3 regions of the Streptomyces sp. NPDC058664 genome follow, and region 3 is predicted to be linked to each of the others. Evidence: riboswitches for the same ligand, from Rfam matches in the RefSeq annotation. Region 3 holds a riboswitch; each other region holds the start of a gene.
The links. Region 3 has a riboswitch for thiamine pyrophosphate ahead of thiC (phosphomethylpyrimidine synthase ThiC). Riboswitches for the same ligand answer to the same signal wherever they lie in the genome.
Positions count from the first base shown of each region.

Region 1: it holds a riboswitch for thiamine pyrophosphate, as region 3 does, so the genes downstream of both, thiO (glycine oxidase ThiO) here and thiC (phosphomethylpyrimidine synthase ThiC) in region 3, are expected to answer to the same signal.
Region 2: it holds a riboswitch for thiamine pyrophosphate, as region 3 does, so the genes downstream of both, ACFWUY_RS20170 (thiamine ABC transporter substrate binding subunit) here and thiC (phosphomethylpyrimidine synthase ThiC) in region 3, are expected to answer to the same signal.

Region 1 covers NZ_JBHXRW010000002.1:186,191-196,762, forward strand. The annotation lists gene thiE (thiamine phosphate synthase) at 1-481, opposite strand, end outside; gene ACFWUY_RS02545 (Rv2175c family DNA-binding protein) at 643-1,008, opposite strand; gene ACFWUY_RS02550 (NAD(P)/FAD-dependent oxidoreductase) at 1,052-2,266, opposite strand; TPP riboswitch at 2,349-2,462, shown strand; gene thiO (glycine oxidase ThiO) at 2,547-3,713, shown strand; gene thiS (sulfur carrier protein ThiS) at 3,710-3,910, shown strand; gene ACFWUY_RS02565 (thiazole synthase) at 3,916-4,710, shown strand; gene pknB (Stk1 family PASTA domain-containing Ser/Thr kinase) at 4,892-6,799, shown strand; gene ACFWUY_RS02575 (deoxyribonuclease IV) at 6,806-7,657, shown strand; gene ACFWUY_RS02580 (DUF4396 domain-containing protein) at 7,748-8,371, shown strand; gene ACFWUY_RS02585 (sulfite oxidase-like oxidoreductase) at 8,409-9,053, opposite strand; gene bfr (bacterioferritin) at 9,231-9,707, shown strand; gene ACFWUY_RS02595 (bacterioferritin-associated ferredoxin) at 9,718-9,957, opposite strand; gene ACFWUY_RS02600 (class II 3-deoxy-7-phosphoheptulonate synthase) at 10,090-10,572, opposite strand, start outside.
Region 2 covers NZ_JBHXRW010000023.1:63,108-73,679, forward strand. The annotation lists gene pyrH (UMP kinase) at 1-306, shown strand, start outside; gene frr (ribosome recycling factor) at 401-958, shown strand; gene ACFWUY_RS20160 (phosphatidate cytidylyltransferase) at 958-2,064, shown strand; gene rlmN (23S rRNA (adenine(2503)-C(2))-methyltransferase RlmN) at 2,238-3,350, shown strand; TPP riboswitch at 3,380-3,490, shown strand; gene ACFWUY_RS20170 (thiamine ABC transporter substrate binding subunit) at 3,622-4,668, shown strand; gene ACFWUY_RS20175 (ABC transporter permease) at 4,707-6,320, shown strand; gene ACFWUY_RS20180 (ABC transporter ATP-binding protein) at 6,320-7,348, shown strand; gene ACFWUY_RS20185 (dihydrofolate reductase family protein) at 7,429-8,076, shown strand; gene ACFWUY_RS20190 (hypothetical protein) at 8,119-9,105, opposite strand; gene ACFWUY_RS20195 (hypothetical protein) at 9,312-10,463, opposite strand; gene ACFWUY_RS20200 (ABC transporter ATP-binding protein) at 10,445-10,572, opposite strand, start outside.
Region 3 covers NZ_JBHXRW010000003.1:236,590-247,161, forward strand. The annotation lists gene ACFWUY_RS04215 (cytochrome ubiquinol oxidase subunit I) at 1-860, opposite strand, end outside; gene hisC (histidinol-phosphate transaminase) at 1,130-2,227, opposite strand; gene ACFWUY_RS04225 (LacI family DNA-binding transcriptional regulator) at 2,618-3,724, shown strand; gene ACFWUY_RS04230 (metallophosphoesterase) at 3,989-5,320, shown strand; gene ACFWUY_RS04235 (hypothetical protein) at 5,480-6,136, shown strand; gene thiC (phosphomethylpyrimidine synthase ThiC) at 6,196-7,983, opposite strand; TPP riboswitch at 7,977-8,111, opposite strand; gene ACFWUY_RS04245 (YibE/F family protein) at 8,183-9,559, shown strand; gene ACFWUY_RS04250 (SsgA family sporulation/cell division regulator) at 9,588-10,031, opposite strand; gene ACFWUY_RS04255 (IclR family transcriptional regulator) at 10,171-10,572, opposite strand, start outside.

The sequences.
Region 1 (10,572 bases), on a different contig from region 3:
CGGCCGCGTACCGCACGAGTCCGAGACCCGGCGCGTACCGTCCGGGCTTGGTGGGGGTGGGCCAGCAGGGCCCGGTGCAGAAGTAGTCCACACCCGGCTCGACGGCGGCCGCGGCCACCTCGCTCTCGGCGTGGCAGGAACGGCCGATCAGCACGTCGTCACCGCCGCCGAGGATCGCGCGGGCGGCGGGCACGGGCAGGTCGCCCTGGCCCAGGTGGAGGACGTCGGAGCCGATGGCGTGGGCGACGTCGGCCCGGTCGTTCACCGCGAGGAGCTTGCCGTGCCGGCGGGCGGCGTCGGCGAGGACGGCGAGGTGCTCCAGCTCCTCACCGGCCTCCATGCCCTTGTCTCGGAGCTGCACGATGTCCACGCCGGAGGAGAGCACGGCGTCGAGGAAGGCGGGCAGGTCGCCCTGGCGCTTCCGGGCGTCGGTGCACAGGTAGAGGCGGGCGTCGGCGAGCCGCTCACGAGGCGTGGGCATGGGTGGGTCCCCCCGTAGGTGTCGCCGGCGGGGTGACTCCCCCGTCGGTGTCGCCGACGGGGCGGATTTCCCCGTCGGTGTCGCCGGCGCCGCGGCGGCCGCCCCCGCGAGGGGCCGGTCGCCGCGACACCCGCTTGGTGGTGTCTTCGTGCGTACGCGCCTCAGAGGGCGAGCGCCTGGGCGCGGCGCTTCACCTCCGTGCCGCGGTTCTCGTTGAGCGCCTGCGCGGGCGTGCCCGGCAGGCTCTCGTCCGGAGTGAAGAGCCACTCCAGCATCTCCTCGTCGGTGAAGCCGTCGTCCCGCAGCACGGTCAGGAGCCCGACGAGGCCCTTGACGATCTTGTCGCCCTGGATGAAGGCGGCGGGAATCTGCAGGGCGTTGTTCTCTCCACGGCGCACGGCGATGAGCTGACCTTCCTTGATCAGCTGCCGCACGCGCGTCACCTCGACATCGAGCATCTCCGCGATGTCGGGCACGTAGAGCCAGGCGGGGACGAGCGCATCGATCTTTACGTCAATCTCGGTCACAGGACAAGCCTGCCATCCCGGACCGACAGCCGGTACTCGGGCCCTACCGGACCGCCGCCTTCAGGGGTACGGACGGGTCGGACGCGCGCGCGGGGTCGACGGGGGTGGCCGTCTCGATGAGCTTGCGGCCCTGGGCGAGGTCGCGGGGGCGCCCGACGGCGAGGAGGGCGACCGGCACCCCGGCGCGCAGCCAGAGCACGGACCAGGCCTCCTCCGCCGGGTCGCCGCGCCACAGCAGTTCGTCGGCGTCCGCGTGGTGCCCGGCGTACTGGACGAAGCGGCCGAACTGCTCGGACCAGAAGTACGGGACGGGGTCGTACGGCGCGTCGGCGGCCCCGGTGATCGTCGCGGCGACCGTGCGGGGGCCCTGGAGCGCGTTGTCCCAGTGGTGGACGAGGAGGCGTTCGCCGTAGCGGGCGGAGGGGAAGGAGGCGCAGTCGCCGACGGCGTACACGTCGGGCAGGGAGGTGCGCAGCCGCTCGTCGGCGGTGACGGCGCCGCTCGGGTCGAGGGCGATGCCGGAGCCGGCGAGCCAGCCGGTGGCCGGCCGGGCGCCGATGCCGACGACGACGGCCTCGGCGGGGAGTTCACGGCCGTCGGCGAGGAGGACCCGGCCGGGTTCGACGGTGGCCACGCGCGCGTGGGTGAGGAGTTCGGCGCCGTTGGCCCCGTACCACTCGGCCATGGGGGTGGTGACCTCGGCGGGCAGGGCGCCGGCGAGGGGGCGGTCGGCGGCCTCGACGACGGTGACGGCGCAGCCCGCCTCGCGTGCGGCGGTGGCGAACTCGGCGCCGATCCATCCGGCTCCGACGACCACGACGGTGTGACGGCGCTCCAGGACGGGCCCGAGGCGTACGGCGTCGTCGAGGGTCCGCAGCAGGTGGACGCCGGGGACGCCCTCGGCGCCGGGCAGGGTGACCGGCTGGGCGCCGGTGGCGACGACCAGGGTGTCGTAGCCGACGGGTCCCGCCTCGGTGTCGATCTCGTGGTCGGCGGCGCGGAGTCCGGTGACGTCGAGGCCGAGACGGAGTTCGACGTCCAGCTCCTCGAAGTCGACGTCGAAGGCGGAGTCCTCGGCCTTGCCGAGGAGGACGGCCTTGGAGAGCGGGGGCCGGTCGTAGGGCTGGTGGGGCTCGGCCCCGATGAGGGTCACGGGGCCGGTGAAGCCCTGTTCGCGCAGGGCCACGGCGGTCTGCACACCCGCCATCCCGGCGCCGACGATCACGACATGCTGCTGGGCCTGCTTCTGCTCGCTCACCCGACCACCTTACGCATCTGACGAACCGTCAGGAAGGGAGGGGCCTGGGCCCCGGAAAGGCCTGCGGTTAGTCTGGCGGACGTAAAGCACTCGCGGGAGCCCGGACGCACCGGGCTGAGAGGGAGGCTGGGACGGCCTCCGACCGTACGAACCTGATCCGGGTCATGCCGGCGAAGGGAGGGGCTGGACGCCCATGCGTTCTTCCGAAGTCTCCGATGTCCCAGAAGTCTCCGATGCCGTGGACGTCCCCGGCATCTCCGGCGCCGACGACGTCTCCGGAATGTCCGGCGTGTCCGACGTCCTCGTCGTCGGAGGCGGCATCATCGGCCTGGTGACGGCCTGGCGGGCCGCGCGGCGCGGACTGCGCACCGCCGTCGTCGACCCGGATCCCGGCGGCGGTGCCGCGCGGGTCGCGGCCGGGATGCTCGCCGCCGTCACCGAACTCCACTACGGCGAGGAGACCCTGCTCGGGCTCAACCTCGCCTCCGCCGCGCGCTATCCCGCGTTCGTCGCCGAACTCGAGGAAGCCACCGGTCACGACGTCGGCTACCGCGCCTGCGGCACCCTCGCCGTCGCCCTCGACGCCGACGACCGGGCCCACCTGCGCGAACTCCACGCCCTCCAGACCCGCTGCGGGCTCACGTCGGAGTGGCTCAGCGGCCGCGAGTGCCGCCGCCTCGAACCCATGCTGGCCCCGGGGGTGCGCGGCGGGCTGCGGGTGGACGGCGACCACCAGGTCGACCCGCGCCGGCTGGCCGCCGCGCTCCTCGTCGCCTGCGAACGGGCCGGGGTGGTCTTCCACCACGCCCTCGCGCGGAGCCTGACGGTGGTACGGGACCGGGCGCGCGGTGCCGTGCTCGCCGACGGCGGGGAACTGACGGCCGACCAGGTCGTCCTCGCCGCCGGAAGCCTGAGCGGGCGGCTCGCGGGCGTGCCGGACGAGGTGCTGCCGCCCGTCCGCCCCGTGAAGGGCCAGGTGCTGCGGCTGCGGGTGCCGGCCGCGTACGCCCCCTTCCTCTCCCGGACCGTCCGGGCCGTCGTCCGGGGCAGCCACGTCTACCTGGTGCCCCGCGAGAACGGCGAGCTCGTCGTCGGCGCCACCAGCGAGGAGCTGGGCTGGGACACCACGGTGACGGCGGGCGGGGTGTACGAGCTGCTGCGCGACGCCCACGAACTCGTCCCCGGCCTCACCGAGCTGCCGCTCACCGAGACCCTGGCGGGGCTCCGCCCCGCGTCCCCCGACAACGCGCCGCTGCTCGGCCCCACCGCCCTCCCCGGCCTCCACCTGGCCACCGGCCACTACCGCAACGGGGTCCTGCTCACCCCCGTCACCGGCGACGTCATGGCCGAGGTGCTCACCACGGGCGTCCTCCCCGACGAGGCGCGCCCCTTCACCCCCCGCCGTTTCTCCCCCGCCCCTCCCGTACGTCAGGAGCAGCCCGCATGAACGTGTCCGTGAACGGAGAGCCGCGCGAGCTCTCCGGCCCCCTCACCCTCGACTCCCTCGTCGCCACCCTGACCACGGCCCGCTCCGGGGTGGCCGCCGCCCTCAACGAGACGGTCGTGCCGCGCGGCGAGTGGGCGGCGACGCCGCTCGCCGAGGGCGACCGGGTCGAGGTCCTCACCGCGGTGCAGGGAGGCTGAGCGCGATGTCCGACGACGTGTTCACCCTCGGCGGTGCGGAGTTCTCCTCGCGCCTGATCATGGGAACCGGCGGGGCGCCCAGCCTCGACGTCCTGGAGCGCTCGCTGATCGCCGGCGGTACGGAACTGACGACGGTCGCCATGCGGCGCCTGGACCCGACCGTCCAGGGCTCGGTCCTCTCCGTCCTCGAACGGCTCGGCATCCGGGTCCTGCCCAACACCGCGGGCTGCTTCACCGCCGGCGAGGCGGTGCTGACCGCCCGGCTCGCACGGGAGGCGCTCGGCACCGACTGGATCAAGCTGGAGGTCGTCGCCGACGAGCGGACCCTGCTGCCGGACGGGGAGGAGCTCCTCGCCGCGGCCGAGACCCTGGTGGACGACGGGTTCACCGTCCTCCCCTACACCAACGACGACCCGGTCCTCGCGCGGAAGCTGGAGGACGTGGGATGCGCGGCGATCATGCCGCTCGGCTCACCGATCGGCTCGGGCCTCGGCATCCGCAACCCGCACAACTTCCAGCTGATCACGGAACGGGCCGGGGTGCCGGTGATCCTCGACGCGGGCGCGGGCACGGCGTCCGACGCGGCGCTCGCGATGGAGCTGGGGTGCGCGGCGGTGATGCTGGCGTCGGCGGTGACGCGGGCGCAGGAGCCGGTGCTGATGGCGGCGGCGATGCGGCACGCGGTCGAGGCGGGGCGGCTCGCGCACCGGGCGGGACGCATTCCCCGCCGCCACTTCGCGGAGGCGTCGTCCCCGCGGGAAGGCCGCCCCCACCTGGACCCGGAACGCCCGGCCTTCTGACGCCCGGCCCGGAGCGGGCGCCTGCCCGGCCGGGCGCCCGGCCCAGAACGGACGCCCGGCCGGCGGGCGACGGCGCGCGGCCGGGGCCGGGGCCGGGGTCCGTGCGGTGCTCGTCACAGGTGCGCTGCAACAGCGGGGCGACCGCGCGGGGGCCCCGTCCACGGCTCGTAGACTCGACGCCGTGGACACGACCCTTCAGGACCCCCTCGTCGGGCGGCTGCTCGACGGCCGCTACCGCGTCGACGCGCGCATCGCCGTCGGCGGGATGGCCACGGTCTACCGGGCCGTCGACACCCGCCTCGACCGCGTCCTCGCGCTCAAGGTGATGCACCCCGCCCTCGCGACCGACGCCGCCTTCGTGGAGCGTTTCATCCGCGAGGCGAAGTCCGTCGCCCGGCTCGCGCACCCCAACGTCGTCGGCGTCTTCGACCAGGGCGCCGAGGGCGCGTACGTCTACCTGGCGATGGAGTACGTCGCCGGCTGCACCCTCCGTGACGTCCTGCGCGAGCGCGGCGCCCTCGCGCCCCGGGCCGCGCTCGACATCCTGGAGCCGGTGCTCGCCGCGCTCGGCGCCGCGCACCGGGCCGGGTTCGTGCACAGGGACATGAAGCCGGAGAACGTCCTGATAGGGGACGACGGCCGGGTCAAGGTCGCCGACTTCGGTCTCGTGCGGGCCGTGGGCTCGGCGACGGCCACCACCGGCTCGGTCCTCGGCACGGTCTCGTACCTCGCGCCGGAGCAGATCGAGCACGGCACGGCCGACACCCGCGCCGACGTGTACGCCTGCGGTGTCGTCCTGTACGAGATGCTGACCGGCGGCAAGCCCCATGCCGGTGACACCCCCGCCCAGGTGCTCTACCAGCACCTGCACACGGACGTGCCCGCCCCCTCGGCCGCCGTTCCGGGCCTCGCCCCTGAGCTGGACGGGCTGGTCGCGGTGGCCACGGCCCGTGACCCGGAGGTACGCCCGGACGACGCCGTCGCCCTGCTCGCGCTCCTCCGGGACGCCCGCGCCGGGCTCGGCGAGGAGCAGCTGGACGCCGTACCGCCGCTGGCGCGGTCCGGGGTCCGGAACACCGCCGAGGACCGGACCAGCGTGATCGCCCGGCCCGTGCCGGTGGCCGGCGCGGACCCCCAGCCGGTCCTGCACACCAACCGGCTGCCCGCGCCGGAGGCTCCCGGGCCCGCGGCCCGCCGGAGGCCCCCGCGCGGGCCCCTCCTGATCGTCCTCGGCGTCCTGCTCGCGCTCGGCCTCGGCGGCGGCGTCTGGTACATCAATTCCGGCCAGTTCACCCGGGTCCCCGCCGTGCTCGGCCAGACCGAGGCGGTCGCGACGAAGCGGATCGCCGACGCCGGTCTCGAGGTCGGTACGACGAAGCGCGCGTTCAGCGACGTGTACGAGCGGGGCACCGTCATGGCCGTCGACCCGGCGCCGGGCGAGCGCCTCCGGGGCAACGGCACGGTCACCCTGACCCTCTCCCGGGGCCCGGAGATCGTGAAGGTGCCCAACCTCAGGAACAAGCCGCTCGCCGAGGCCAGGCGCACCCTGGAGAAGGAGGGCCTGGCGCTGGGGGTGGTCACCACCGCGTTCAGCGATTCCGTCGCCCGGGGCTCCGTGGTCAGCTCCGATCCCGAGCCCGGTACCGAGCGCGCCCCCGACTCGGCGATCGCCCTGGTGGTCAGCAAGGGCGCGCCGATCGACGTGCCCGACGTCACCGGTGAGACCGTCGCCGACGCCACGGCCCTGCTCGGGGAGGAGGGGCTGACCGTGCGGGTCGCCCCGGAGCGGATCCACTCCCCCGAGGAGGCCGGCGCCGTCGCCGCGCAGTCCCTGGCCGGGGGCAGCCGGGCCGCCGAGGGCGACACGATCACCCTGACCGTCTCCAAGGGCCCGAAACCGGTCGAGGTCCCGGACGTCATCGGCGAGACGACCGGGGACGCCCGTACGGTCCTGGAGGACGCGGGCTTCGAGGTGGAGGTCAAGAAGTCCTTCCCGTACCTCGGTGACACGGTCACCGGCCAGTCCGTGGAGGGCGGCGAGACCGCGCCGGAGGGCTCCGTCATCACCATCACGATCAAGGGACTCTGAGGACTCATGCGCAACCCCGTCGGCGGCCACGTCCCCGTGGCCGGTGGCCTCGCCACGACCGGCCTCGGCTACGCCCGTGAACTCGGCGCCGAGGCCGTGCAGGTCTTCGTCGCCAACCCGCGCGGCTGGGCCACCCCGGTCGGCAATCCGGCTCAGGACGAGCGGTTCCGGGCGGAGTGCGCGGCCGGGTCGATCTCGGCCTGGGTCCACGCCCCGTACCTGATCAACTTCGGCTCCCACACCGAGGCGACCGCGGAGAAGTCGGTGGAGTCGATGCGGCACTCGCTGCGCCGCGGCCGGGAGATCGGCGCGAAGGGCGTGGTGGTGCACACCGGCTCGGCGACCGGGGGTCGCCCGCGCGCGGTGGCCCTCGCCCAGGTACGGGAACGGCTGCTGCCGCTCCTCGACGAGCTGACGCACGAGGACGATCCGTATCTGCTTCTGGAGTCGACGGCGGGCCAGGGCTCCTCGCTCTGCTCACGCGCGGAGGACTTCGGGCCGTACTTCGACGCGCTCGACCGCCACCCGAAGCTCGGCATCTGCCTGGACACCTGCCACATCTTCGCCGCCGGCCACGATCTGACCGGTCCGCACGGTGCGACGCAGACCCTGGACCAGCTGGTGGAGACGGTGGGCGAAGGACGGCTGAAGCTGATCCACGCCAACGACTCCCAGGACGTCGTGGGCGCGCGCAAGGACCGGCACGCCAACATCGGCGTGGGCCACATCGGCGAGGACGGGTTCCGGAACCTCCTCCGGCACCCGGCGACCGAGGGCGTGCCCCTGATCATCGAGACGCCCGGCGGCAAGGCGGGCCATCTCGCGGACGTGGAGCTGCTCAAGAAGCTCAGGGACTGACACGGTCACGATTCCCCGTTGATGAATACCCCTAGGGGGTATACGGTTCCTGTGAAGGCAGGAACCGCTACCCGACCATGGGGGCACCCGATGCAGCACGACGCTCACGCCCATCACGACCACGGCACCCACACCGGCGACCACGCGGGGCACGCGGGCCACACCAGCCATGCGGACCACACCGGTCACTCAGGCCACGCCAGCCACGTGGACCACACCGGACACCAGGGCCACGACGGTCACCACGAGCACCACGGCGCCCACCACACGACCGGCAAGGTCTCCTGGTCCATGGCCGCCAGGGCCACGCTGCACTGCCTCACCGGCTGCGCCATCGGCGAGGTGCTCGGCATGGTCATCGGCACCGCGCTCGGCTGGGGCAACATGCAGACGATGATCCTCGCGATCGTCCTGGCCTTCTTCTTCGGCTACGCGCTCACCCTGCGCGGCATCCTGGCCGCCGGCGTGGACTTCCGGACGGCCTTCAAGGTCGCCCTCGCCGCCGACACCCTCTCCATCGCGGTCATGGAGATCATCGACAACGGCGTGCTCGCCCTCTGGCCCGGCGCCATGGACGCGCACCTCACGGAGCCGTTCTTCTGGATCGTGCTCGCCATCGCGCTCGCCGCCGCCTTCGTGATCACCACGCCGGTCAACAAGTGGATGATCGGCCGCGGCAAGGGCCACGCGGTGGTCCACCAGTACCACCACTGATCAGCTCGGACGCACCACCGACGGACGGTCCGGAGCGCTACAGCTCCGGGCCGTCCCCCGGCTCCTCCTGGTACGAGTAGCGCTGCTCCGTCCAGGGGTCGCCGAGGTTGTGGTAGCCGCGCTCCTCCCAGAAGCCCCGGCGGTCGGCGGCCATGTACTCCACGCCCCGGACCCACTTGGGGCCCTTCCAGGCGTACAGGTGGGGGACGACCAGACGCAGCGGGAAGCCGTGCTCGGCGGTGAGCAGCTCGCCGTCCTTGTGGGTGGCGAAGATCGTACGGTCCGCGGCGAAGTCGGCGAGCCGCATGTTGGCGCTGTAGCCGTACTCGGCCCACACCATCACATGGGTGACCTGCGGCGCGGGCGGGGCGAGGTCGAGGATCGTGCGGGCCCGCACACCACCCCATTCGGCCCCGAGCATGCTGAACTTCGTGACGCAGTGCAGATCGGCCACGACCGTGGCGAACGGGAGGGCCGAGAACTCCTCGTGGTTCCAGCACCGCTTGTCACCGTCGGCCGTCGCCCCGAAGACGCGGAACTCCCAGCGGTCCGGCTTGAACTTGGGGACGGGCCCGTAATGGGTGACCGGCCAGCCGCGCTGGAGCCGCTGGCCCGGCGGAAGGTCCGGCGAATGATCCGGCCGCCCCGCTTCCCGGTGTACTCCGCTCTCCGGCTGACCCATGTCATCCATGGTGACAGACGGCAAGGGGTGGTCATGACCAGGAGACCGCGCGCACCAGCGGATTCGGGCAACTCCCACTAAGCCTGCACTTACTGGACGACCCCCATTCGGGGTGCGAGGATGCGGCCATCCTGCCCAGTGACGGCATAGACACGTAACGTGGAAGGAGCCTCTGCGATGCAGGGCGACCCCGAGGTCCTCGAGTTCCTCAACGAGCAGCTGACCGGCGAGCTGACGGCCATCAACCAGTACTGGCTGCATTACCGCATCCAGGACAACAAGGGGTGGACGAAGCTCGCCAAGTACACCCGCGAAGAGTCCATCGATGAGATGAAGCACGCGGACAAGATCACCGAGCGCATCCTCATGCTCGACGGTCTGCCCAACTACCAGCGCCTCTTCCACGTGCGGGTCGGACAGACCATCACCGAGATGTTCCAGGCGGACCGCCAGGTCGAGGTGGAGGCGATCGACCGCCTCAAGCGCGGCATCGAGGTCATGCGCGCCAAGGGCGACATCACCTCGGCGAACCTCTTCGAGGAGATCCTCGCCGACGAGGAGCACCACATCGACTACCTGGACACGCAGCTGGAGCTGATCGAGTCCCTGGGCGAGGCGCTGTACATCTCGACGCTCATCGAGCAGCCGAGCTGAGCGACCCCGCCTAGGCGGCTTCCTCCAGCTCCGCGACGGGCTCGGCCGCCAGAGCGGGCATGCCCTGGTCCACGAGATCGCGGCGCGGGCAGTTGCCGCGCCCGAGAATGGCCTGAATTCGACGGACGCAGGAACCGCAGTCCGTGCCGGCCTTGCAGGCCGAGGCGATCTGGCGAGGCGTACAGGCGCCCGCGTCGGCATGCTGCTTGACCTGCTTCTCCGTGACACCGAAGCATGAGCAGACGTACAACGCGGTTCACCTCCCGCCGTGATCGATAAGGCTAACCTAACCTTACCCGGCGCGGCGGGACCGCAAAAGCCCCGACCATGACGATGGGGCGCGGATCACATGGATCCGCGCCCCGTCGTCGTAGGTACCTACTTACTGATCGCGGTACATCTCCGCGACCAGGAACGCCAGGTCGAGGGACTGGCTGCGGTTGAGCCGCGGGTCGCAGGCCGTCTCGTAGCGCTGGTGCAGGTCGTCGACGAAGATCTCATCGCCGCCGCCCACGCACTCGGTGACGTCGTCACCGGTGAGCTCGACGTGGATGCCGCCCGGGTGGGTGCCGAGGGACTTGTGGACCTCGAAGAAGCCCTTGACCTCGTCGAGCACGTCGTCGAAGCGGCGCGTCTTGTGGCCGGAGGCGGCCTCGAAGGTGTTGCCGTGCATCGGGTCGGTGACCCAGGCGACGACCGCGCCGGAGGCGGTGACCTTCTCGACCAGCTCGGGGAGCTTGTCGCGGACCTTGTCGGCGCCCATGCGGACGATGAAGGTCAGCCGGCCGGGCTCGCGGTCCGGGTCGAGACGGTCGATGTACGTCAGCGCCTCGTCCACCGAGGTGGTCGGGCCCAGCTTGATGCC
Region 2 (10,572 bases), on a different contig from region 3:
ACCACGGCCGCCCAGCGTGCGCTGGAGATCGACGCCGAGGCCCTGCTCATGGGCAAGAACGGCGTGGACGGCGTCTACGACTCCGACCCCAAGAGCAACCCCGACGCGGTCAAGTTCGACGCGCTGGAGTACGGCGAGGTGCTCTCCCGCGACCTCAAGGTCGCCGACGCCACCGCCATCACCCTGTGCCGGGACAACAACCTCCCGATCCTCGTCTTCGAACTGCTCACCGAGGGCAATATCGCTCGCGCGGTGAAGGGTGAGAAGATCGGCACGCTCGTGAGCGACCAGGGCACCCGGGCCTGACCCGAACCGGGGAACCGCCCCGCAAGGGGATGGACAGAGCCCTGCCGGTCGTACACCGTGCAGGACACAACGCGACGACACGCAGGAGCATGTGGTGATCGAAGAGACCCTCCTCGAGGCCGAGGAGAAGATGGAGAAGGCCGTCGTGGTCGCCAAGGAGGACTTCGCCGCGATCCGCACCGGCCGTGCGCACCCGGCGATGTTCAACAAGATCGTGGCGGACTACTACGGTGCCATCACCCCCATCAACCAGCTCGCGTCGTTCTCCGTTCCGGAGCCGCGGATGGCAGTGGTGACCCCGTTCGACAAGAGCGCGCTGCGCAACATCGAGCAGGCGATCCGGGACTCGGACCTCGGCGTCAACCCGAGCAACGACGGCAACATCATCCGGGTGGTGTTCCCCGAGCTGACCGAGGAGCGCCGTCGGGAGTACATCAAGGTCGCCAAGAGCAAGGCCGAGGACTCGAAGATCTCGATCCGCGCGGTCCGCCGCAAGGCCAAGGAGACCATCGACAAGTTCGTCAAGGACGGCGAGGTCGGCGAGGACGAGGGCCGCCGCGCCGAGAAGGAGCTCGACGACACCACCGCGAAGTACGTCGCGCAGGTGGACGAGCTGCTCAAGCACAAGGAAGCCGAGCTGCTCGAGGTCTGATGAACGACTCTTCCTGGGGTGCCCCGGCCGGTTCCGGCCGCGGGGGACCCGACCAGGGGCCCGCCCCGGCGGGTCCCGCCTACGATCGGCACCGGGCGGCGCAGACTCGGCCCATGCCCATCGTGCCCGACGTTCCCGCCGGCGGATTCCAGGACGGTCACGGCCGGGGGGCCGCTCATCCGAGCGGTCCCCTGTTCCGTGATGAGACGCCGCACGAGCACCCGCAGGAGCCCATGCACAGCCCCGCCACGCCTCCGCCGCCCGCGCCGCCGACGGCGCCACGGCAGAAGAAGAGCGCGGGGCGCGATCTGGGGGCGGCCATAGGGGTCGGGGTCGGTCTCGGCGCCGTCATCTTCGCCTCGCTGTTCATCTGGAAGCCGGCGTTCATCGGGGTGATAGCGGTCGCCGTGGTGGTCGGGCTCTGGGAGCTCACCTCCCGCCTCCAGGAGCGCAAGGCGATCAAGGCTCCGCTGGTCCCGCTCGCGGTCGGCGGTGCGGCGATGGTCGTCGCCGGTTACGTGCGGGGCGCCGAGGGCGCCTGGGTGGCGATGGCACTGACGGCGCTCGCGGTACTCGTGTGGCGGATGACGGAGCCGCCCGAGGGCTATCTGAAGGACGTCACGGCGGGCGTGTTCGCCGCGTTCTACGTGCCGTTCCTCGCGACCTTCGTGGCGCTGCTCCTGACCGCCGACGACGGCGCGCAGCGGGTGCTGACCTTCCTGATCCTGACCGTGGTCAGCGACACCGGGGCGTACGCGGTCGGCTGGCGCTTCGGCAAGCACAAGCTGGCCCCGCGGATCAGTCCCGGCAAGACCCGCGAGGGCCTGGTCGGCGCGGTGACGTTCGCGATGGCGGCGGGCGCGCTGTGCATGGAGTTCCTGATCGACGACGGTGCCTGGTGGCAGGGCCTGGTCCTCGGTGTCGCGGTGGCGGCGAGCGCGACGCTCGGCGACCTCGGCGAGTCGATGATCAAGCGCGACCTGGGCATCAAGGACATGGGCACGCTGCTGCCGGGACACGGCGGCATCATGGACCGTCTCGACTCGCTGCTGCCGACGGCGCCGGTGGTCTGGCTGCTGCTGGCTTTGTTCGTCGGAACCGCTTGACGGACACCGGGTACTCTGGAAGGGCTCGTGGCACGTGCGCCGCGGGCCCTTCCGTCGTCCTCGCCACTGCGGGGATGTTCCAGTGAGGTCTCCTGGCTCCGGCATCGCGATGCCGCGGTCCCCGCCTTCGCGGGGATGGCCAGACCTCGTGCCGTCTGAGGAGACACCCGATCGTGGCCCGTCCAGTGCCCGGAGAACTCACTTTCGTCGCCCCCCGCGGAGCCAAGAAGCCGCCGCGGCACCTGGCCGACCTCACGCCCGCCGAGCGGAAGGAGGCCGTCGCCGCGATCGGCGAGAAGCCCTTCCGCGCCAAGCAGCTGTCGCAGCACTACTTCGCGCGGTACGCGCACGACCCCGCCCAGTGGACGGACATCCCGGCCGCCTCGCGGGAGAAGCTGGCCGGGGAGCTGCTGCCCGACCTGATGTCCGTGGTGCGGCACATCTCGTGCGACGACGACACCACCCGTAAGACCCTGTGGCGGCTGCACGACGGCACGCTCGTCGAGTCGGTGCTCATGCGCTACCCGGACCGGGTGACCATGTGCATCTCCTCCCAGGCCGGCTGCGGGATGAACTGCCCGTTCTGCGCGACCGGGCAGGCGGGGCTCGACCGGAACCTGTCGACCGCCGAGATCGTGCACCAGATCGTCGACGGCATGCGGTCCCTGCGCGACGGCGAGGTCCCCGGCGGGCCGGCGCGGCTGTCCAACATCGTCTTCATGGGCATGGGCGAGCCGCTCGCCAACTACAAGCGGGTCGTCGGCGCGATCCGGCGGCTCACCGACCCCGAGCCGGACGGGCTCGGGCTCTCGCAGCGCGGGATCACCGTCTCCACGGTCGGTCTCGTGCCCGCGATGCTGCGGTTCGCCGACGAGGGCTTCAAGTGCCGCCTCGCGGTCTCGCTGCACGCCCCGGACGACGAGCTGCGCGACACCCTCGTACCGGTGAACACCAAGTGGAAGGTGCGCGAGGTCCTCGACGCCGCCTGGGAGTACGCGGAGAAGTCCGGCCGCCGGATCTCCATCGAGTACGCGCTCATTCGGGACATCAACGACCAGGCCTGGCGCGGTGACCTCCTCGGCCGGCTGCTCAAGGGCAAGCGGGTACACGTCAACCTGATCCCGCTGAACCCGACGCCCGGCTCGAAGTGGACGGCGTCCCGTCCCGAGGACGAGAAGGCCTTCGTCGAGGCCATCGCGCGCCACGGCGTTCCGGTGACCGTCCGGGACACCCGGGGCCAGGAGATCGACGGCGCCTGTGGACAGCTGGCCGCCGCCGAACGCTGACCTTGTACTCTGAGCTCGAACACATCTCCATATTCCGACAGGGGAGCGCCACAGCGCTGAGAGTGCGGTCACCGTAGGACCGCAGACCCTCTGAACCTTGCCCAGGTCATTCTGGGTAGGAAGTTCGGTTGTTGACTCAAGCTGTTGCGCCCTGCTCGCGACCGGTTCCGCCGGTCGCGGGCAGGGCCGCGTCTCTTCCTGGTCAACCCCAGGAGGAATCTCAGTGACCACCAAGAAGGCCGCCGCCGCCACGCTCGTCGCGGCGCTCGGCATGACCACCCTCGCCGCCTGTGGCACGGACGACGTCCGTGACGCCGCGGGCAAGTCCGGCGCGCCCGTGCCGAAGACCGTCACCCTCGTCAGCCACGACTCCTTCAACGCCTCCAAGGAGGTGCTCGCGGAGTTCACGAAGCAGACCGGCTTCACCGTCAAGGTCCTGAAGAGCGGCGACGCCGGCGAGGCCGTCAACAAGGAGATCCTGACCAAGGGCTCCCCTCAGGGTGACGTCTTCTTCGGCGTCGACAACACCCTGCTCTCCCGCGCCCTCGACAACGGGATCTTCGTCCCGTACGAGGCGAAGGGCGTCGACCGCGTCCCGGCGGAGTACCGCCTCGACAAGGAGAACCGGGTCACGCCGGTCGACTCCGGTGACATCTGCGTCAACTACGACAAGAAGTACTTCGCCGACAAGAAGCTGGCTCCGCCGCGGACCTTCGACGACCTGGCGGAGCCCGCGTACAAGAACCTGCTCGTCGTCGAGAACCCGGAGCGGTCCTCCCCGGGCCTCGGCTTCCTCCTCGGTACGGCCGCGAAGTACGGCGACGACGGCTGGCAGGACTACTGGACGAAGCTCAAGGCCAACGGCGTGAAGACCGTCGACAGCTGGGAGCTCGCCTACAACCAGGAGTTCTCCGGCTCGGCCGGCGGCAAGCAGGCCAAGGGCGACCGGCCGCTCGTCGTGTCGTACGCCTCCAGCCCGCCGGTCGAGGTCCTGTACGGCGAGCCGCAGCCGAAGGTGGCGCCCACCGGCGTCGCCACCGGCACCTGCTTCCGGCAGACCGAGTTCGCGGGCCTGCTGAACGGCGCGAAGAACCCCGAGGGCGGCAAGGCGCTGATCGACTTCCTGATCTCGAAGAAGTTCCAGGAGGACATGCCGCTCCAGATGTTCGTCAACCCGGTCGCGAAGGACGCCGTCCTGCCGGAGCTGTTCACGAAGCACGGTGTGGTCGTCGACAAGCCGGAGACCATGGCGCCCGAGAAGATCGCCGAGAAGCGTGACGCGTGGATCCAGCAGTGGTCGTCGCTCGTCCTGAAGTAATCCCCGACCGCGGGGGAAGCGCGGCGCGGCTCGGCCTGATGGTCGTGCCCGTCGCCTTCTTCGCGCTCTTCTTCGCCTGGCCCGTCCTCTCGATCGTCGAGCGCGGGCTGCGGGTCGAGGGGGCGTGGCAGTTCGGCCGGTTCGGCGAGACGCTGAGCCGGCCGGAGATTCTCGACGTCCTGTGGTTCACGCTCTGGCAGGCACTCGCCTCCACCGGTCTCACCCTGCTGATCGCGCTGCCCGGCGCGTACGTCTTCGCGCGCTTCGACTTTCCCGGCAAGGGGCTGCTGCGCGCCGTCGTCACCGTGCCCTTCGTGATGCCGACCGTCATGGTCGGCACGGCCTTCCTGGCGCTCGTCGGGCGCGGCGGGCTCCTCGACGAGCTGTGGGGCGTCCGGCTCGACACCACCGTCTGGGCGATCCTGATCGCCCATGTGTTCTTCAACTACGCCGTCGTCGTACGGACCGTCGGCGGCCTGTGGGCGCAGCTCGACCCGCGCCAGGAGGAGGCCGCCCGGGTCCTCGGCGCGTCCCGCTGGACCGCGTGGCGGACCGTGACCCTGCCGGCGCTCGCCCCGTCCGTCGCCGCGGCCGCGCTGATGGTGTTCCTCTTCACCGCGAGCTCCTTCGCCGTCGTCCAGATCCTCGGCGGATCCACGTACTCCACCCTGGAGACGGAGATCTACCGGCAGACCGTCATCCGCTTCGATCTGACGACGGCCGCCGTCCTCACGATGGTGCAGTTCGTCGCCGTCGGCGTCGTCCTCGCCGTGCACGCCCGGACGGTCCGCCGGCGTGAGACCGCGCTGAAGCTGGTCGCGCCCGAGCAGAACGCGCGCCCGCCTCGGGGCGCCGGCCAGTGGGCGCTGTTCGCGGCCGTCCTGCTGTCCGTCGCGCTGCTGATCGTGCTGCCCCTCGGCGTGCTCGTCGAGCGGTCCTTCGCGACCTCCGGCGGATACGGGCTCGACTACTACCGGGCCCTGCAGACCCCGGACCCCTCCGGCACCTTCCTCGTACCCCTCCTTGACACGATCGGGAACTCGCTCCGGTACGCCGTCGTCGCCACCCTGATCGCCCTCGTCATCGGCGGACTCGCGGCGGCCGCTCTGACCCGGCGGGCCGGGCGGCTCGTGCGGGGCTTCGACGCGCTCCTCATGCTGCCGCTCGGGGTGTCCGCCGTGACCGTCGGCTTCGGCTTCCTCATCACCCTCGACGAGCCGCCGTTCGACCTGCGGGCCGACTGGATCCTCGTGCCCCTCGCGCAGGCCCTGGTCGGCGTCCCCTTCGTCGTACGGACGATGCTGCCGGTCCTTCGCGCGGTCGACGAGCGGCTGCGGGAGGCGGCGGCCGTGCTCGGCGCGTCCCCGTGGCGGGCCTGGCGGGAGGTGGACCTGCCGCTGGTGCGGCGGGCGCTGCTCATCGCCGCCGGGTTCGCCTTCGCCGTCTCGATCGGCGAGTTCGGTGCGACGGTCTTCATCGCCCGGCCCGACAGCCCGACGCTGCCGGTGGCGGTGGCCCGGCTCCTCGGGCGGCCCGGCGAACTCAACTACGGCCAGGCGATGGCCCTCTCGACGATCCTCATGGTGGTGTGCGCGGTGTCCCTGCTGCTGCTCGAACGGCTCCGGACCGATCGCACCTCAGGGGAGTTCTGATGCTGAGACTCGACGGGGCGACCGTACGGTTCGGGGAACGGGCCGCGCTCGACGCCGTGGACCTGGAGGTCGCCGACCACGAGATCGTGTGCGTGCTCGGTCCGAGCGGCAGCGGCAAGTCCACGCTGCTGCGGGTGGTCGCCGGGCTCCAGAGGCTCGACGGCGGCCGGGTGCTGCTCGGCGGCACCGACCAGAGCGGGGTGCCGACGCACCGGCGCGGTGTCGGCCTGATGTTCCAGGACCACCAGCTGTTCCCGCAGCGGGACGTCGCAGGCAACGTCGCCTTCGGGCTCCGGATGCGGGGGGTGGGCCGCGCCGAACAGACCGGACGGGTCACGGAGCTGCTCGACCTCGTCGGTCTGCCGGGGGCCGGGCGGCGGTCCGTCGCCGCGCTCTCCGGCGGCGAGCAGCAGCGGGTGGCGCTGGCCCGCGCCCTCGCGCCCCGGCCCAGGCTCCTCATGCTGGACGAACCGCTCGGCCAGCTCGACCGGGGGCTGCGGGAGCGACTCGTCGTGGAGCTGCGGCAGCTGTTCGGACGGCTGGGCACGACGGTCCTCGCGGTCACCCACGACCAGGGTGAGGCGTTCGCGCTCGCGGACCGGGTGGTGGTCATGCGGGACGGACGCGTCGCCCAGTCGGGCGCGCCCGTCGAGGTGTGGTCGCGGCCAACCTCGGAGTTCGTGGCCCGTTTCCTCGGTTTCGACAACGTGGTGGCGGCGCGGGTGAGCGGGACGGTCGCGGACACGGTGTGGGGGAAGGTCCCGGTGCCGGAGGGCTCGCCGCAGGGCGAGCGGCGGCTCCTCGTCCGGCCGGGCGGGGTACGGCTCGTACCGACGGCGGAGGGGCGGGTCTGGACGGTGGAGTCCCGGACGTTCCGGGGCAGCCGGGTGGCCGTACGGCTCCGCCCGGCGGACGGGCCGCCGCTGGAGGCGGAGTTCCCGCTGCGGGAGGTCCCGGAGGAGGGTGCCGCGACGGGGGTGGCCTTCCGGGCGGAGGACGTGGTGGTGCTGGGGGACGACACCCCGTAGCGGGGCGATGAGTTCTTCCCCTCGGGAGAGTCTCCATGGTGTTCGTCGCCGTCTTCGTCGATCACGTAGGAGTGACAGCCATGGGTCAGCTGCTCAGAGTCCAGAACTTCATGGTCTCGTCGGACGGGTTCGGTGCCGGTGAGGGGCAGAGCCTTGAACGGCCGTTCGGCCACGCGGATCCCGGGGAGATGTTCGCCTGGGCCGGTGCCACGGCGAGCTGGCCCAACCGCACCGACCCCGGGGGCAGCCGTGGCCTCGACGATTACTTCACGCGGGACTTCTCCCGGAACATCGGTGCCGAGATCATGGGCCGCAACAAGTTCGGGCCCCAGCGCGGGCCCTGGCAGGACCACGAGTGGCGCGGCTGGTGGGGTGACGAGCCGCCGTTCCACACGCCGGTCTTCGTCCTGACGCACCACCCGCGTCCGTCCTTCACCCTCTCGGACACGACGTTCCACTTCGTCGACGCCGATCCGGCCACGGTGCTGGCCCGGGCGCGGGAGGCGGCGAAGGGCAAGGACGTCCGACTCGGCGGCGGGGCCACGACCGTCCGGGAGTTCCTCGACGCGGACCTCGTCGACACCCTGCACGTCGCCGTCGCGCCGGTGAAGCTCGGCTCAGGGGCACGGCTCTGGGAGTCGCCCGACGAGCTGCTCGACCGGTTCCACGTCGACGTCGTGCCCAGCCCGAGCGGGAATGTGACGCACCACGTCTACTGGCGGAAGTGAGCCGGAGCCGGCGTGGACAGTACCTGAGGCCCGCCCGGTGGATCATGCGGAGCCGGACAGGACCTGGCACCGTCCGCACGCGGCCCGGTCCGAGCGCTGGCGGATGAAGGTCGCGCGGGCCAGGGCGAGGCCGTAACAGGAGAAGCCGCCGTAGGCGACGGCGATCACCCAGGGTGCGTGGTCGGCCGGTTCGAAGCCGATCACGCCCGTCCAGGCCAGTACGCCGAGCGTGGCGAGGAGCGCCCCGAAGGGGGCGAGCGCGCCCGCCCCGGCCCAGCCGAGCGCGAGCAGCGGCAGTCGGGGCAGCCGTCGGCCCCAGGGGCGGGTCAGTGCGAGGGCGACGACCATGCCGAGGACGGCGAGGACCGCGGTGACGTCGACCCCGTGGTCGTACAGCCAGATGCCCAGGTCGCTGGTGTACTCCGGGTCGACGCCGGGGCGGCCGGTGCCGGTGTGGCCGACGGTGAGGCCGAGCGCCCAGGCCGTCTTCAGGGCGGTGTACGGGACCAGGGCGGCGACGGCGACGAGACCGGCGCGGGTCCGGGAGCGCCCGGCCGGGGCGGGGGCGCGTCCGCCGCAGTGCGGGCAGGCGCCGAGCGCCCCTCGGCGGTGGGCGAGGGCCGCGTATCCCCAGAGGACCGCGCCGAGGACGGCGGCGCTCTGGTTGGCGAGGGCCGCCCAGTCGACCGGCGACTGGTTGCGGGACAGGAAGAACAGCAGGTGGAGGGGGCTGAGGAGGGCGGCGAAGCCCGAGGTCAGACAGAGCGCGACGACCGGCCACGCCGCCGTGGACAGCCACCTGGCGTCCGGGCGGCGGAGCATGGCGTACGCGAGGACGGCGGTGGCCGCGTACAGCACGGCCGCGGTCGCCTCGGCCGCCGTGCCCGTCCCCTTGGTCAGCAGCGCGTAGCCGAACGCGGGATCGGTGAGGGCGGCGAGGGCCGCGCCCGTCGCGTACAGCAGGGACCAGAGGAGGGCGGCGCGACCGGCCCAGGACGGCCAGTCGGCCAGGCGTCTCTTCGGCGTCATGCTCCGAGCGTCCCGGAGCCGCCCCCCGGGCGCGTCGCTCGGGGGGCTGGTCCGGTCTCCGCCGCGCGGCGGAGACCGGCTACGTCTTTGTGAGGCGTTCCAGCGCCTCCGGTGCCTCGTCGACGGAGGAAGCGTCGCCATATGGGCCCACGATGGGGGCGGAGTGGCGGACCCACGACGGGAGCCGCCGTACCGCCCCTGGTGTCTCAGCCGGTGAGCGGCAGCGCCGCGAGTTCCCCGACCGCCCAGGTCAGTGGCAGGAAGACCGCGAGCAGGACGCCCGCGCGCAGCAGGGCGGCCGTGCGCAGCACCGTCGGCGGGGCGCCGATGCGGAGGAGGGCCGTGGTGGTGTGGGCGCGGCCCTGCCTGGATTCGAGCGCTGCGGTCAGGAGGGTGGCCGTGGTGCAGGCCAGGATCAGGCCGGCGCCCAGGCTGGTGAGCGGGCCGAACGCGTCGGAGCCGGTGTTCGCGTCGTACAGCGTGGCCGCCGCGAGGGTTCCGGAGATCACCGCGCTCACCACGCCGAGGGGCCGGCCGATACGGCGGGACTCGTCCATCAGGACGCGGCCGGCGAGCAGCCGGGTGGCGCCCGGTCTGACCGCCTGGAGGAGGCGGCCGCAGCCGTGGGCGATGCCGGGGCCCGCCATGGCGAGGCCGACCGCGGTGAGGATCCAGCCGGCCAGGACGCCCGCCGGGCTGCCGTCGAAGCGGCCCGGCAGCGGGAGCCCGTCGCCGCTTCCGCCGCGGCCCGCGTACGTCTCGACCGCCAGGCCGACCGCGACCAGGGCGACGCCCCACGGGAGGCCGGACGGCACCGGCTTCTCCGCGCCCTCCGCCGGGGCGGGCGCGGTGCGCGGGCGCAGCGCGAGGCCCGCGGCCGTGGCGGCGACGACGGGCAGCACCGCGAGCAGGGTGAGGGCCGCCGCGAGCGGGATCGGCCGGTCGGCGGCGAGGAGTCCGGCAGCGGCCCCGTCGAAGGGCAGGCCCGTGATGTCACCGCGCAGGTGCAGGTAGAACAGGAGCGCGACCGCGGAGCCGAGCGTGCAGGAGATCGCGGTCGAGGCGGCGGCGACGGCCGTGAGGCGGGCGGGGCCGAGGCCGACCGCGGAGAGTCCCGGCCGGGGCCGGGTGCTGGGATCGGCGCGGGCCACCGCCACGGCGAACTGGACGGTGGCGGCGAGCGGCAGCACGCACCAGAGCAGCCGCAGTACGGACGCCGAGGAGCGCTCCGGATGCCCGACGGCGTATCCCAGGGTGCAGAGCAGGAGGAAGCCCACCCCCGCGGCCGCGGCGGCGACGAGGAGCCGGCGGATCAGGACGAGGGGGTGGGCCCCGCGGGCTAGACGGAGAGCGAGCACGCGGCGACGCCCTCCGCCCCTGACGCCGGGGGTACGGTGCCGGCCCGGCGTCCGTCCAGGAGCGCGACCGTGCGGTCGGCGAGCGCCGCGACCTCGCCGTCGTGGGTGG
Region 3 (10,572 bases):
GCGACCTTGTTGTGGCCCTTGTCGACGTCGCCGTAGGCGAAGATCGAGAAGGGCGCGGGTGCCTCGCCGTCCCAGAGCGCCTCGGCCGCGGCCATCTTCATGGGCTGCTGCTTGAACATGACCTTGCCGAGCATGTCACCGCTGATGGCGGTGCCGAGGCCGGCGATGATCAGGGTGATCAGGCCGAGCCGCAGCGAGGTCCGCATCACCGGGACGTGCTTCTTGCGTGCCAGGTGGAAGGCCGAGATGCCGACCATGAACGCGCCGCCGACCAGGAAGGCCGCCGTCATGGTGTGGAAGAACTGGGTGAGGGCGGTGTTCTGGGTGAGCACCTGCCAGAAGTCGGTGAGCTCCGCCCGGCCGCGCTCCTCGTTGATGCGGTAGCCCACCGGGTGCTGCATCCAGGAGTTGGCCGCGAGGATGAAGTACGCGGAGAGGATGGTGCCGATCGACACCATCCATATGCAGGCGAGGTGGATCTTCTGCGGGAGCTTGTCCCAGCCGAAGATCCACAGACCGATGAAGGTCGACTCGAAGAAGAAGGCGATGAGCGCCTCGAAGGCGAGCGGCGCGCCGAAGATGTCACCGACGAAACGGGAGTAGTCGGACCAGTTCATGCCGAACTGGAACTCCTGCACGATGCCGGTGACGACACCCATGGCGATGTTGATCAGGAAGAGCTTGCCCCAGAACTTCGTCGCCCTGAGGTACTTCTCGTTCTCCGTCCGCACCCAGGCGGTCTGAAGCCCGGCGGTGAGCGCGGCGAGGGAGATCGTCAGGGGGACGAAGAGGAAGTGGTAGACGGTGGTGATGCCGAACTGCCAGCGCGCCAACGTCTCTGGCGCCAGAGCGAGGTCCACGTGGTTCTCTCCTTACATCGCCGCGATCACATCGGCAGTTCGCCCCCATTGAACCCACCCATAAGGGGAGGAACCGGAGGCGCTTGTGAACGCGTTCACATTCACAAGCTATTATGGCTCATACGAAATCCGTATCGTCAACCGGGGTCCCTTGGAAGCGGACAAAGTCACATCCCGGGGCATAGCAAGGCAAAGGCCCCCGCGAGCGAAATGCTCGCGGGGGCCGGGGCCGGAAGGTGAGGCGGCCCGTCGGAAGACGAGGCAGCCGGTCAGCTTCCCTTGCGGAAGCCCTCCGCCGCCTTCAGGAACAGGTCGTTCGCCTCGCACTCGCCGATCGTCACGCGCACGCCCTCGCCCGCGAACGGCCGGACCGTCACACCGTGCCGCTCGCACTCCGCCGCGAACTCCGTCGTCCGCTCGCCCAGCCGCAGCCAGACGAAGTTCGCCTGGGTGTCCGGAACGGTCCAGCCCTGGGCCACGAGCCCCGCGTGGACCCGCTCGCGCTCGGCCACCAGCGAGCCGACCCGGCCGAGCAGCTCGTCCTCCGCCCGCAGCGAGGCCACCGCCGCGTCCTGCGCCAGCTGGCTCACCCCGAACGGCACCGCCGTCTTGCGCAGCGCCGCCGCCACCGGCTCGTGGGCGACCGCGAAGCCGACCCGCAGCCCCGCCAGGCCGTACGCCTTGGAGAAGGTGCGCAGCACGGCGACGTTCGGCCGGTCGCGGTACAGCTCGATGCCGTCGGGGATGTCGGCGTCCCGCACGAACTCGCGGTACGCCTCGTCGATCACCACGAGGACGTCGGAGGGCACCCGGTCGAGGAAGCGCTCCAGCTCCGCCCGGCGCACCGCGGTGCCCGTGGGGTTGTTGGGGTTGCAGACGAAGATCAGCCGGGTCCGGTCGGTGATCGCCTCGGCCATCGCGTCGAGATCGTGCACATCACCCTCGGTCAGCGGCACCGGCACCGAGGTGGCACCGCTGATCTGCGTGATGATCGGGTACGCCTCGAAGGACCGCCAGGCGAAGATGACCTCGTCGCCGGGGCCCGAGGTCGACTGGAGCAGCGACTGGGCGACGCCGACCGAGCCGGTCCCCGCGGCGAGGTGCGAGACGGGCACGCCGAAGCGGTCGGCCAGCTCCTCCATCAGTCCCGTGCAGGCCAGGTCCGGGTAGCGGTTGAAGTTCGAGGCGGCGGCCAGCGTGCTCTCCATGACCCCCGGCAGCGGCGGGTACGGATTCTCGTTGGAGGACAGCTTGAAGGCCGCGGGACCACCCGTGGCCGCCGGCCTGCCCGGCTTGTAGGTGGGGACGCCGTCCAGCTCGGCGCGCAGCTTCGGGCTGCCCGTACTCGTCCCGCTGGTCTCGCTCACTGTGTGGCCTCCTCGACCGTCCATGCCGCCAATACTCCTCACCTTAAGAGGATTCGCCTCCGGCGCGAATGGGCTGTGCACAACAGGAGGGACACGCTGTGGACACGGCCTCCCGGAGCGGCCCGAGAAAGGGGGCGCGCGCTGGGGTGGCGTGCGCTGGTGGCGAGCGCCGTGGCGCGCATCCCCCGTAGAGGTGAGTTGAGACCTCTTCGAGACGTCGCCCCCACGCCAGGCCGACACGGCTCGATGGCCACAGGTTCCATGTAAAAGCCCTCAACTGCCTTCGATTCATTGCCTATTGAGCTCTTGCGACCATGCAGAAACGTGCCTGTCAACGCCTGCATATGCGACCGCCTCAACGGCCTCCCATCGCCCTACTATCGGCTCGCCATGACAGCAGCAGGGAAGCACCAGGTGAGCCGGGCACAGACCCGGGGAAGCCGGCAGGGCCGGGCGGGCATCCGGGACGTGGCCGCCGCCGCCGGGGTCTCCATCACGACTGTCTCCGACGCGCTCAACGGCAAGGGCCGACTCCCCGACGCCACCCGCCGGCACGTGCGCGAGGTCGCCGACCGGCTGGGCTACCGCCCGTCCGCGGCGGCCCGCACGCTCCGCACCGGGAAGTCGGGACTCATCGGCCTGACCGTGACCACGTACGGGGATGAACCTTTCACCTTCACCGAATTCGCCTACTTCGCGGAGATGGCCAGAGCAGCCACATCGGCAGCGCTCGCCCGGGGCTACGCCCTGGTCATCCTCCCCGCCACCTCCCGCCATGACGTCTGGTCGAACGTCGCCCTCGACGGCACCGTCGTCATCGACCCCTCCGACCACGACCCGGTCGTCACCGAACTGGTCCGCCAGGGCCTGCCCGTCGTCTCCGACGGACGCCCCGCCGGCACCCTTCCGGTCACCGCCTGGGTCGACAACGACCACGAAGCCGCCGTCCTCGACCTGCTCGACCACCTCGCCGCCGCCGGCGCCCGCCGGATCGGTCTCCTCACCGGAACCACCACCGACACCTACACCCGCCTGTCCACCACCGCGTACCTCAACTGGTGCGAGCGGGTGGGCCAGGACCCCGTCTACGAGGCCTATCCGGCGCACGATCCGTGCGCGGGCGCCGTCGCGGCCGACCGGCTGCTCGCCCGCCCCGACCGGCCCGACGCCGTCTACGGCCTCTTCGACCCCAACGGAACCGACCTCCTCGCGGCCGCCCGCCGCTACGGACTGCGTGTCCCCGACGACCTGCTGCTCGTCTGTTGCAGCGAGTCGACCGTCTACGCCACCACCGAACCGCCCATCACGACGCTCTCGCTCAAACCACGCCGGATCGGCACGGCCGTCGTCCAGCTCCTCATCGACGCCATCGAGGGGAACGACACCGACGGCCCGGTCGAGCAGGTGATACCGACCGAACTCATCGTCCGCACCTCCTCGCAGCGCCGTTCGCCCCGTACGACGGTCAGCCCGCCGCGCTCACCCGCGAAGGACTGATCCCCGCCCCGCCGGTTTCGCCGTTCCCGCCCCTGCCCGTGGGCGGGGACGGCGAAACCGGCCACCGAACCGGCCACAACCCTGGACTGGACCTTCTCAATTCGGGCGAAACAACCGGTGAACCCGGAGTGGACCCGGATTCACCACCCCTGGTGCGTCACACAGGAGGACGCTCATTCCTATGATGGGCGCACGACACCGCGGACCTCCCCGACCAGGCCGGTCCGCGATGTGCAGGGCATCGCGACGGTGGTGGAGGGGTCCATGACTCAGGGGGCCGGGCAGGAGCCCGTGGTGCGCACGGCGACATTGCGTGACTTCCGCGTACCGCCGTACGCCCGGGTGCCCGTACAGGGCCATGCCACCGAACCGACGACCGCGGAGCCTCTGCCCGTGCCCCCGCCGGCCGAGCAACCTCCCGCGCCCGCGCCACCGCAGGCCGCGCCGACACCGCCGCCCGCGCCACCGCAGGACGCGCCGGCACCGCCGCCCGCACCGCGGCAGACCGCGCCCGCGCCCACCGCGCCCATGCCCGCCGAGCCGACCCTCCACCTGGGGCACCGTCCCGCGCCCGCGTACCCCGCCGCGGCCGGTTCCTCCATCGTCTCCGTCGCCACCGGCCACCCCGGCAACGCCTTCCCCGAGGACGCGATGCCCGACGGGTACACCCCGACCGAGCGCGACCTCCCGGTCATCAACCGCGGCGACACCGTCCAGGTCCCGGTCGCCTCCGAGCCCGCCACCGCCGCCGAACCCGCCCCGGCGAGCGGCGAGGGCCCCGGCCCGCTCTACGTCGTCGGCGACGTCCACGGCTACCTCGACGAGCTCGTCGCCGCCCTGCGCGCCCAGGGCCTCATCGACGAGAACGGCGGCTGGGCCGCGGGCAACGCCCGCCTCTGGTTCCTCGGCGACTTCACCGACCGCGGCCCCGACGGCATCGGCGTCATCGACCTCGTCATGCGTCTCTCCGCCGAGGCCGCCGCCGCCGGCGGCTACTGCAAGGCGCTGATGGGCAACCACGAGCTGCTGCTCATCGGCGCCAAGCGCTTCGGCGACACGCCGGTGAACTCCGGCGCGGGCACCGCCACCTTCCAGGCCGCCTGGCTGCTCAACGGCGGCCAGAAGCACGACATGGACCGGCTCCAGGACGTCCACCTCCAGTGGATGTCCCGGCTCGACGCCGTGGTGCGCGAGGACGACCACCTCCTGCTGCACTCCGACACCACCGCGTACCTCGAATACGGCGAGACCATCGAGGACGTCAACGACACGGTCCACGAGATCCTCAACCGGAACGACGCGGACGAGGTCTGGGACGTCTTCCGCAAGTTCACCAAGCGCTTCGCCTTCCGCGACGAAGGCGGCCCGCAGGCCGTCCAGGAGCTGCTCTCCGCCTACGGCGGCCACCGGATCGTGCACGGCCACAGCCCGATCCCGTACCTCCTCGGGCAGGTCGGCGGGGAGGACGGCGAGGACGGCGCGGGCCCGGTCGTCGACGGACCCCACGTGTACGCGGACGGTCTGGCGATCGCCATGGACGGCGGAGTGACCATGGCCGGAAAGCTACTGGTCGTCCAACTCCCGCTGGACCGCTGAGGCGTCACCCTGCGCATCCGGAGAAGGCGAATTCGGGAAACACCCTGTCAGCGCGTGGCACCGCCGCAATACCATCGGTCCATCCGTAGCAGGCTCTCCTCCGTTTCTGCCCGACCCACCGTTCCCCACGGCTGACCCGGGCCCACGGAGCATCGGGGGATGCACATGAACGTGGCTCCGCACCTGCTGACCGAGGACCGCGCCGAGTACGAGCGGGTCCTCGACGACGCACTGAGCTCCGCCCACGCACGTCCGGACCTCGCCGGAGCCGGGACCCGGCTCACGCTCGCGCAGCTGCGCGCCCTGACGCTGAACGCGACGGCACTGGTGACCAGCGCGGCGGCGAGCGAGTACGAGCACTTCGTGAAGGTCCGTGAGGAGACCCGCGCTGCCCTCGGGGCCCGGACACCGGTCCCCTCCGACCGTCCCGGCCCCGGCCCCGGCGTCGTCGCGATCTTCACCGTCATGGTGCCCGTCCTCGCGGGGGCGGCCGCCTTCATCTTCCTGCTGGTCGGCGCCGTGCTCCGGACCCTCGCCCCCACCGTGGCGTTCGGTGCGACGCTCCTCACGGCCGGTCTGGTGTTCGGCGCCCTGGCCGCGGCCGGGCTGCTCTGCGCGGCCGTCGGGCTCCTCCTGACCGCCCTGCGCAACCGCCCGGTCGAGGTGAGCACGGAAGCCGCACCGGACGACGAACTGTCCCGCGCCCGGGAGGCCTGGCGCCGCGCCCTCCTCGAACGGGGCATCCTCCCCTTCCTCCGCGACGTCCTCGCCGCCACCGCCCCACCGGCCGCCCCGCCGTCACCGCCCCACCCCTGACACGCCACCGGCCCGCGACTCCCCCCGGGGCCGCGGGCCGGCGCACGCGCCGGGGCGGGTCAGTCCGCCAGCGGCAGGTAGACGCGGTTGCCGCTCGCGGCGAACTCCTTGGACTTCTCCGCCATGCCGGCCTCGATCTCCTGCTGCGTACCGCCGTGCTCACGACGGATGTCCTGCGAGATCTTCATCGAGCAGAACTTCGGACCGCACATCGAGCAGAAGTGCGCGGTCTTCGCGGGCTCCGCCGGCAGCGTCTCGTCGTGGAACTCGCGCGCGGTGTCCGGGTCGAGCGCCAGGTTGAACTGGTCCTCCCAGCGGAACTCGAACCGCGCGTCCGACAGCGCGTCGTCCCACTCCTGCGCGCCCGGGTGGCCCTTGGCGAGGTCCGCCGCGTGGGCCGCGATCTTGTACGTGATGACGCCCGTCTTCACGTCGTCCCGGTTCGGCAGGCCCAGGTGCTCCTTGGGCGTGACGTAGCAGAGCATCGCCGTGCCCCACCAGGCGATCATCGCCGCGCCGATGCCGGAGGTGATGTGGTCGTACGCGGGCGCCACGTCCGTGGTCAGCGGGCCGAGGGTGTAGAACGGCGCCTCCTCGCAGATCTCCTGCTGGAGGTCGATGTTCTCCTTGATCTTGTGCATCGGGACGTGCCCGGGGCCCTCGATCATCGTCTGGACGTTGTGCCGCTTGGCGATCGTGTTGAGCTCGCCGAGCGTGCGCAGCTCCGCGAACTGCGCCTCGTCGTTGGCGTCCGCGATCGAGCCGGGGCGCAGACCGTCGCCGAGCGAGTACGTGACGTCGTACGCCGCCAGGATCTCGCAGAGCTCCTCGAAGTTCGTGTAGAGGAAGTTCTCCTTGTGGTGCGCGAGACACCAGGCGGCCATGATCGAGCCGCCGCGCGAGACGATGCCGGTCTTGCGGCGCGCGGTGAGCGGGACGTACGGCAGGAGCACGCCGGCGTGCACCGTCATGTAGTCCACGCCCTGCTCGGCCTGTTCGATGACCGTGTCCTTGTAGATCTCCCAGGTCAGGTCCTCGGCCCTGCCGTCGACCTTCTCCAGGGCCTGGTAGAGCGGCACGGTGCCGATGGGCACGGGGGAGTTGCGCAGCACCCATTCGCGGGTGGTGTGGATGTTGCGGCCGGTGGACAGGTCCATGACCGTGTCGGCGCCCCACTTGGTCGCCCAGGTCATCTTCTCCACCTCCTCCTCGATGGAGGAGGTGACCGCGGAGTTGCCGATGTTGGCGTTGACCTTCACCAGGAACCGCTTGCCGATGATCATCGGCTCGATCTCCGGGTGGTTGACGTTCGCCGGGAGCACCGCGCGGCCCGCGGCGATCTCCTCCCGTACGACCTCGGGGGAGACGTTCTCGCGGATCGCGACGTACTCCATCTCCGGGGTGATCTCGCCCCGGCGGGCGTACGCGAGCTGGGTCACCGCCTGCCCGTCGCGGCCCTTGCGCGGCAGGCGCGGGCGGCCGGGGAAGACGGCGTCGAGGTTCTTGAGCCCGCCACCGCGCGGCGAGGTGTGCTTGATGCCGTCGTCCTCGGGGCGGGCCGGGCGGCCCGCGTACTCCTCGGTGTCGCCGCGCGTGATGATCCAGTTCTCGCGCAGCGGCGGAAGCCCGCGTCGCACGTCGGTGTCGACGGTGGGGTCGGTGTACGGGCCGGACGTGTCGTACAGCGTGACGTCCCTGCCGTTGGTGAGGTGTACCTGACGGACAGGCACCTTGAGGTCGGGGCGCGAGCCCTGGACGTACCCCTTGTGCCAGCCCGGCGTGCGCTCGCCGTCGACGGAGGTGCCGTCCTGGTCGGAGGCAGGCGTGCGTGCGTCCTGAATGGTCATGAGACCGATCTCCCTACGCCGGCATTACCCGGTAACAGGTTCGGCGGTCGGCGCAGCCTCCTCCCGTACGTGCGTACGGTGATCAGCGCCCTCTCAGCCCGGTGCTCCGAGCTCCCGCGTGTGCAAAGGTGCCACCACGCTAGCGTCATCCCTGGCGTGCTGAACAGTGGGCCCCCGCCGTTCTTGCGATGATCGGTCGGTGACTTCCCCCCAGCAGACCCCCGAGCCGCACGGCCACGACCACGGTCCCGGCCCCTCCCACGGGCCGGGCCAGGGGCACGGCCACAGCCACAGCCACGGCCCCGCCGCCCCGGTGTCCCGGCATCTGCGCAAGGTCATCGCCGCGGTCCTGATCCCCTTCGCCACGGCCGTCCTGGTCGGACTCGCGGTGCTGTGGCCCGGCGGTGCCCCGGCCCACGAGCGCACCGGCGTCGGCTTCGACCGGCAGACCGAGCAGGGCAAGGTGGTGGCCGTCGAGCAGATCGACTGCAAGGACGTGAACGCCGCGCAGGTCCCGCCGACCGGGGACACCTCCACCCCGGAGGGGCGCGAGGCGGTCGAGGCCCAGCAGGGACAGTGCGAGAAGGCGACCATCGAGGTGACCAGCGGCCCGGAGAAGGGCCGTACGTTCACCGAGATCGTGCAGCCGGACGCGCCGCGCCAACTCGACCAGGGACAGGGCGTGGTGGTGGCGTACGCCCCCGACGCCCCGCGTGACCTCCAGTATTCGGTGACCGACGTGAACCGCAAGGTCCCGCTGGCGGTCCTCGCCGGGATCTTCGCCCTCGTCGTCGTGCTCGTCGGCAGGATGCGGGGCGTGATGGCGCTCATCGCCCTCGCCGCGAGCTTCCTGGTGCTCACGTTCTTCATCCTGCCGGCGATCCTGGAGGGGTCGAATCCGCTGGTGGTGGCGGTGGTCGGATCGAGCGCGATCATGCTGATCGCGCTCTACATGTGCCACGGCCTCTCGGCCCGCACCTCGGTCGCGGTGCTCGGCACGCTGATCTCGCTGCTGCTGATCGGTCTGCTCGGTTCCGTCTTCATCGACTGGGCATCACTCAGCGGCAATACCGACGACAACACCGGTCTGATCCACGGCCTGTATCCGAGCATCGACATGTCCGGCCTGCTCCTGGCCGGGATCATCATCGGTTCGCTCGGCGTGCTCGACGACGTGACGGTCACCCAGACCTCGGCGGTCTGGGAGCTGCACCAGGCCGATCCGGGCATGGGTCCGCGCGCGCTGTACCGGGCCGCCATCCGCATCGGGCGCGACCACATCGCCTCGGTCGTGAACACCCTGGTGCTCGCCTACGCGGGTGCCGCCCTGCCGCTGCTGCTGCTCTTCTCGATCGCGCAGAGCAGCATGGGGACGGTGGCCAACAGCGAGCTGGTCGCCGAGGAGATCGTGCGGACCCTGGTGGGGTCGATCGGACTTGTCGCCTCCGTGCCGGTGACCACGGCGCTCGCGGCGCTGGTGGTCTCCGCCGACCGGACGGAGGGCGACGGGCGGCCGGGCACGGGCAGCCGGAAGCCCACGGCGGCACGGGGCGGGCGACGCCGTCGCGCGAAGTAGTGCGGCGTACGAGGGGGCGGGCGTCGGCTCAGGCGGCCGGCCCCGCGCTCTCCTCCGCCAGGATTCGGCCGAGAGCGGCTTCCAGGTTGTCCTCGAAGTCGCCGAGTGTCCGTTCCTGACCGAGCGGGACCAGTTTGTCCGTACGGTCGAGGAAGGCGACCAGCGGTGGCGCGCTCGCCCGGAACAGGGCGCGATCGCCGCCGACCTGGAGCCGGATCGAGACGTCGGAGAGGCCCTCGGGTTCCGTCGGGGCGATGTGCACGTCGCCGTCCCCGCTCGGCCGGTTGATCCCGTCGAGCAGCAGCTCCCTGCCGAAGGCCCAGGTCACCGGAGCGTCCCCGGGAAGGTGGAAGGTCATCCGCACCGCGTAGGGATCCCGGGTCTCATACCGCAGTTCGACCGGGATCCTGAAGGAGAGCTCCTCGGAGACGAGGAAGCTCATCAGGACTTCGGCCTGAACGGACTCTCGCATCGTGTACCCCGCAGTAGATGAAGCAGTTGTGTAAAAAACGGCTGCTGAAAGCTGTGACCGAAACGGCCAGGAATGATCCCCCGTGGCCCTCTTGACGCAATCGTGCTGTACGCGCTAGCAGATCACAAGGAGTGATTTTTCAGATACTGATAGAGAAAGCGAGCGAACTGAAGAGCCTTCCGATCTCCGTACGTAGCCGCTCGACTGCTGGGAGCAACCGTTCTTCCTGGTGAAGGGGGAGGGAAATGGCCATGGCGGCCGCCGCGGAGCCCGCGGTGATGGGGATCGCGGCACAGATCGTGCCGAGCGCATATTCCTGACGCTCCACCAGGGGCTCCATTCGCCCCAAACCGCCCAAACGCTCCAAAAGCACGTGGCGATTACGCACCGTGTACGGAGTGATGGTTTCCACCGGATGGCGGTCAAGGTGGTCTTGACGAGATCTCAGATCGAGTTGACTCAGCAGACACTGCCCGATCGCATGGGCGTGCGCGGTCTCGCGGAAGTCGGCCCATTCCTCCACCGCGGGCGCGGAAGGGGT